2 regions of the Cellvibrio sp. PSBB023 genome follow, and region 1 is predicted to be linked to the other one. Evidence: predicted binding sites of a transcription regulator. Region 1 holds the regulator's gene; the other holds the start of a gene.
The links. Region 1 encodes sigma-54, which starts transcription at its own class of promoters, with help from an activator protein. Its sites were predicted from a motif close to TGGCACANNNNTTGCNNT; they were not measured.
Positions count from the first base shown of each region.

Region 2: B0D95_RS15930 (PEP-CTERM sorting domain-containing protein) is a predicted target of sigma-54. The motif match lies at 1,082-1,099, and genes of this name have one in related genera.

Region 1 is NZ_CP019799.1:2,115,870-2,119,014, reverse strand. It holds gene ptsN (PTS IIA-like nitrogen regulatory protein PtsN) at 1-377, opposite strand, end outside; gene hpf (ribosome hibernation-promoting factor, HPF/YfiA family) at 449-739, opposite strand; gene B0D95_RS09390 (RNA polymerase factor sigma-54) at 840-2,492, opposite strand; gene lptB (LPS export ABC transporter ATP-binding protein) at 2,646-3,145, opposite strand, start outside.
Region 2 is NZ_CP019799.1:3,697,902-3,701,046, reverse strand. It holds gene B0D95_RS20470 (fibronectin type III domain-containing protein) at 1-972, shown strand, start outside; gene B0D95_RS15930 (PEP-CTERM sorting domain-containing protein) at 1,162-1,857, shown strand; gene B0D95_RS15925 (glycosyltransferase) at 1,920-2,786, opposite strand; gene B0D95_RS15920 (glycosyltransferase) at 2,832-3,145, opposite strand, start outside.

The DNA of each region.
Region 1 (3,145 bases):
TTGTTGAGTGCACCCGCCAACGCGGCAAGTGTTTGCAGGTGTTCGTCATGCGCGTCTTCGGGAACCAGCATGGCAAACAGAATATCAACGGGTTGTGAATCTATGGCGTCAAAGTCTATCGGGTCTACCAAGGTGATCAGTGCGCCTATAGTGCCGCTGCAGTTCTCTACCCGGCAATGGGGAATGGCAATACCGTGGCCAATACCGGTTGAGCCAAGGCGCTCGCGGCCAATCAGGCGGCGAAACAAGTCGTCCGCATCAATACCGGGGACATCCTGTGCAATGGCGTTTGCCAATAGTTCCAGGGCGCGTTTTTTACTGCCGCCTTCGATACCACACAGCGTGCGGCCAGGGCTGATAAGAGTTTGAATTTGCATGGCTAGGGTGATTACCAGGAATCTCACAATGTTGAATGCAGCGGGCCACTGGGGCCGCTGCATAGCGTGGGTTAACGATGGCTGCGCATCTTCTCTTTGTGTTTAATCAGTTGGCGATCCAATTTATCGGCCAGAGAATCAATCGCAGCATACAAGTCCTCATGGGTAGCATCGGCAAATAAATCTTTACCGCTGACATGAATAGTGGCTTCTGCTTTTTGAATTAATTTATCGACAGAGAGGATGACATGCGTACTGGTAATGCGATCGTGGTGGTGGCTTAAGCGCTCGATTTTGCTACTGACATAGTCTCTTAGCGAATCGGTAACTTCCAGATGATGACCACTGATATTTATTTGCATAGATACTTCCTCTCGATAGAAACAAAATGGTTGTGGTTACCACAACCCAACAGCTCATCCATGATTTTTCTTCCGAATTTCGTATTTATAGGGCTAGGAATTAAATTGTTTTACGCTCGTTGGAGGGCGGAATATTCAGCGATTCGCGATATTTCGCAATGGTCCGACGAGCTACTTGTATTCCCTGCTCGGCGAGCAGGTCGGTAATCTTGCTGTCACTCAACGGTTTTTTGGGGTTCTCGGCGCTCACCAATTTTTTGATGATGGCGCGAATTGCCGTTGAGGAACATTCGCCACCACTGTCAGTACTCACGTGGCTGGAGAAAAAATACTTCAGCTCGAAGATTCCCTGTGGGGTATGCATGTATTTCTGGGTAGTCACGCGCGAGATAGTGGATTCGTGCATCTCTACAATTTCTGCAATATCGTGCAGCACCAGTGGTTTCATCGCCTCGGGGCCGTAATCAAGAAAGCCACGTTGTTTTTCCACAATACAGCTTGCTACTTTGAGTAGGGTTTCATTGCGGCTCTGCAAACTTTTCAGGAACCAGCGGGCTTCTTGCAGGTTATCTTTGAGAAACGTGTTATCGCTACTTGAATCGGCACGCTTCACCATGGAAGCGTAGTTGGAATTGATCCGCAGGCGTGGTGCTATCTCCGGGTTCAGTTCAACAATCCAGCGGCCATCGCGTTTTTCTACAAATACATCCGGTACTACATATTCGGTATCACCACTGGCGATAATATCGCCCGGGCGCGGGTTCAGGCTTTGAATAAGAGCGATTGCCTGACTTAATTCCGCCTCTTTCAATTTGGTACGCCGCATTAATTGACGGTAGTCGCGGCTTCCCAGCAAGGGCAAATACTGTTTGGCGATCAGCTTTGCTGAATCCAAAAAAGGTGTTTTCGGGTCGAATTGCTGCAGTTGCACCAATAAACATTCCGAGAGATTCTGGCTGCAAACGCCACAGGGATCAAACTGCTGTAAGCGGTGTTGAACGGCCTCAACTTCATCCAGCTCCAGCTCTTCAAAATCACCGCGCATGCCTTCAAATATTTCTTCAAGGGTGATGGAAAGCATGCCGCTGGGCTCAACTGCGTCGATGATCGCCATAGCCAGAACCCGGTCGCGATCAGACATGGGTGTCAGGTTGAGTTGCCACATCAGGTGATCGTAGAGTGAATCGGTTACTGCGCGACGGCTTTCAAAGTCACTGTCTTCGTTGTCGTAATTGCTGGAATTTCCGGTGGATGAGGTTTGGTAAACATCGTCCCAACTGGTGTCTACAGGCAGGTCGCTGGGGATTGAATCGCTCCAGTCGCCGCTGTCGGCACTAAAACTCTCACCTTCACCATAGACATCGTTATCGCCAAAGGATTCCCCATCAGTAAAGCCTTCGCTGTCACCAAAGCTTTCGGTTTCGCTATAGCCGGGCTCGTTGAAGTTGTCGCTGGTCGCTGAGGAGAAGTTATCGCTTGCGCTAAAGTCCGCGCTATTGTCGGTGCCGGATTCAGCGGCAATTTCCTGTTGGCGGGTGTAGTCAATCTTGTCTTGTTCGCTGCCTTCGTAATCGGTGCTGCTGGCTGATGAGTCAAAGCTCTCTTCAACTTCAAGCATCGGGTTGGATTCGAGGGCTTCCTGAATCTCCTGTTGTAGATCCAGTGTGGACAGTTGCAGAAGGCGAATTGCCTGTTGCAATTGGGGGGTCATTGTCAGCTGTTGGCCGAGTTTAAGCTGGAGAGATTGTTTCATTGTTGTAGCAACAAACCCTTATAACGCGGGATGGAAAACATCTGTTAGGTGGAGTTTAGTCAGGGTTTGCGCCGCAAGCAACATCTGTAAGCAAGCTTTATGCCTAGAGTATAAAGAAACTTAAATGTCAAGCTGTTTGTTGGTGGGATTTCATCACAGCCGGAAGTGTTCGCCCAGGTAAACCTCGCGGACTTTGCTATTGCTGAGGACAGTATCAGCATCGCCCTCCGCAATAATATGACCTTCGCTGACTATGTAGGCGGTTTCGCAGATATCCAGGGTTTCACGCACATTGTGATCCGTAATCAATACGCCGATGCCGCGGTCTTTGAGGTGTCGGACAATCTCTTTGATGTCATTTACGGAAATGGGGTCTACCCCGGCGAAGGGTTCATCAAGCAGGATGAACTTGGGGTCAGTTGCCAGCGCGCGCGCAATTTCTACGCGACGGCGTTCACCGCCAGAGAGGGCCATGCCCAAGCTATCGCGAATGTGGGTGATATGAAACTCATTGAGTAGTGCCTCCAGTTTTTCAAGGCGTGTTTCGCGGCTCAGGTCTTTGCGGGTCTCGAGGATCGCCATAATGTTATCGGCGACGGTGAGTTTGCGAAAAATAGAAGCTTCCTGCGGCAAATAACCAATTCCGGCGCGGG
Region 2 (3,145 bases), 1.6 Mb from region 1:
CTCCTGCTCGTCAGCTCACTGGCAATAATCCTCACCGGCTGCGGCGGTGGTGGCCCCGAAAGCGACAGCCCAACAGACAGCAGCACAGCCATCACCCAACCAAGCTCCACACCTGTAACTGCCACCTCATCATCAGCGGCAACCAGCACACAATCCAGTAGCTCTTCCAGTAGCCCGTCATCGATAGCGAAAAGCAGCGCTTCGCTGGTACGTTCATCGTCGAGCTTGTCAAGCTATGTGCGCTCTTCGCGCTCTAGCAGTACAGCACTGGAATTTACCGAAGAGGAATTAACTCCTGAACCAAGCGTCCAGTTGGATCTTCCCCCAAGCACACCAGACAATCTTCTATTGCAAGCGGTTTCGTATAACAGCGCGCTTATTGGATGGCAGGCATCAACAGATGATGTTGCCTTGTCATACTATGAAGTTCGTCGCGATGGCGTTGTCATAGGCACTACCACAGCAGCAGAATTAGAATTTGCCGATATAGCACTCACACCAAACACCTATTACACATACAGGGTCCGAGCAATCGATTCAAAGGGCAATGGATCAAACTTTTCCAATGCTCTCATCACTAAAACATTGCTCACCGCAACCAATACAAGCTCATCCGGTACCTCATCGAGCAACAGCAGTCTTTCCTCAAGTGTCGCAAGTTCATTCTCTTCTGTTGATAACAGTAACTCATCATCAAGTAGTAGCCCATTAACCAGCATTGCACTTAAGTGGCTTCAACCGACCCATCGTGAAAATGGTGAATTAATGGCTCTAACGGATATTGGAGGCTATGAGATACGTTATTACTCTTCAAAAAAACAAACCTGGACCATAGAAACCATCACAAACCCAAATACTAATATGATTATTTTGACAGGCGCCACCGTCGGAGACACATATGAAATTGCTACATTTGACACAGAGGGCCTGTATAGCCGATTTATCTCGCTAAACCCGCAGCCAGTCCAATAACCATATCAAGATGATGACGTCAGAGGGAAGTCGGAAAAATTTACATCAACAAGGTTAAGTGCGCCACAAAAAATACGTAACTCAATGTTTTTAAATGAATTTTAAGTAATGGCACACTTATCGCTTACCACTAGTCAGCTTAGGCTAATTGTAAATCACTCATTTTGTACCAAACAAAGGACGACCCTCATGAAACTCATCAAATACGCAGCTGCAGCGCTTATCGCTCTGGGCTCTTTAAGTGCAAATGCAGGACTAATCTCCGTGGTTGATAGCGGCAGCGCTCAATACGCAGCAGATGTTCCTGCTTATTCAAACAACAACTTCACAACCCCTGGCTACATCACTCCCGGCTCTTACACCATTGCTGGAAGTCTGAAGGCCAATGCCAACCTTCTTGTGACTTATTATTTCCTTGGCCAAGAATCTACTTGGAATAATCTTTTTTCAGTTCCTGGTGATGCGGAGAGCGCACTGAGCAAATCCAACAAGGGCACAATCACAACTACAGTTGCCAAAGACAGCCTTTTTGATTTCCTGTTCACCAGTAATATTCCTGCAACATCAGTAAATCCTGCAAACACCATCTCAGTATCTAATGCAGAAGGTGCTGTTCAAAGCGTCATCAATGGCCGCTTCTATTCTTTTGCTGCTGCGTTGAATGCCACTTTTACTGGTCAAGGTCCAAATGCAAATGCCTCACATGCTGGTTTTTATGATGCAATCCTTTTCCTTGATGATACTGGCCCAAATGCTGCTGATGACGACAACCATGACGACCTGATTATTGGTGTTCGTGTAACTGCAGTTCCAGAACCAACTACCCTGCTGTTAATGAGCATGGGCTTGCTTGGCCTGTTCGGTGCGCGTCGCTTGAAGTCGTAATATTTGCGATTTAATGACATAAAAAAACCCAGCAATGCTGGGTTTTTTTATGTACGAAATATTTACGAAAGAACAACTTTTACTAATGCACGCCATGCACCAATAGACAATGGTTTGATTACCAATGCTGAGCGAATAGCTGCATAAGCTTCTGTTTTGTCACTGGACGCATAATGACGAGCTTTGCGAATATAAAACGCCGACAAGCCAGCATCTCGCTCTTGCTTGGAAACCGCATCAGGATACTCGGCTAAAAAATCTAAAATAATTTTTTCATTTGTCTCAAAGCGCAGCTTCTTATTACTGGATATTTGGTTCTCCATAACCCGATAGTACGCGAGAAACTCGGGGATATATTGAAACCTGTAGCGCGCTGAAAACTTTAACCATAAATCATAATCATCTGCTACGCGGCGCTTTCCACTCATACCTCCCATCTCATTAAAACACTTACGCCGCGTCATAGTAGTATTCATGCTGATAAAATTATCCTTCAGCAATAAGGCAGCAATGCGTCCTGAGTAGCGACGCATATTATGTCGATGCAGCTCATTACCTTGCTCATCGATAGTAATGCAATCCCCATAGACTATATCTGCATCTGGATACGCCTCAAATGCCTCGATAGATTTTTCAAGCTTATCCGATGGCCAATAGTTATCAGAATCCAGGAAGCAAATAAAATCGCCTTTGGCGACAGACAAGGCATAATTACGCGCAACACTTTGACGCTGATTTTCCTGATATAAATATTTAACCCGCGAGTCTTTTTCCGCGTAAGTATTAATGAGTTCACGACTATTGTCAGTGGAACCATCATCCACGATGATTAATTCAAATTCTTTGTAACTTTGAGCAAGCACACTCTCAATAGCGGCAGGCAGAAATGCCTCGCGATTATAGGTTGGCGTAATGATTGAAATAAGCATAGTTTTATCCATAAAGAAAATAGTGCTCGCAGCCCAACAGTTAGCCTAAAGCTTTTTAATTGTCATTGCCAGATTATTATAAAATCGCTCTTTTAAAACATCAGGCCGCCGCCGTGCATTCTCAATTAACTGCTGAATTCGCTCTTCGTCCATCCGCATTACTGCTTCTACAGTGTCTTCGATTGCAGATAAATTGACTAAAAATCGAGGGGAAAATAATTTTTGTCCGGAATAGGTCGCAGCTATTAGTAATGCACAATCAGTATCAGCAACCTCATTCATTGGCGGAGCATCGGTCACCAATACAACGGCGCCATAACCCATAGCTTCTACAATTGAATGCCCAAAACCCTCTACTT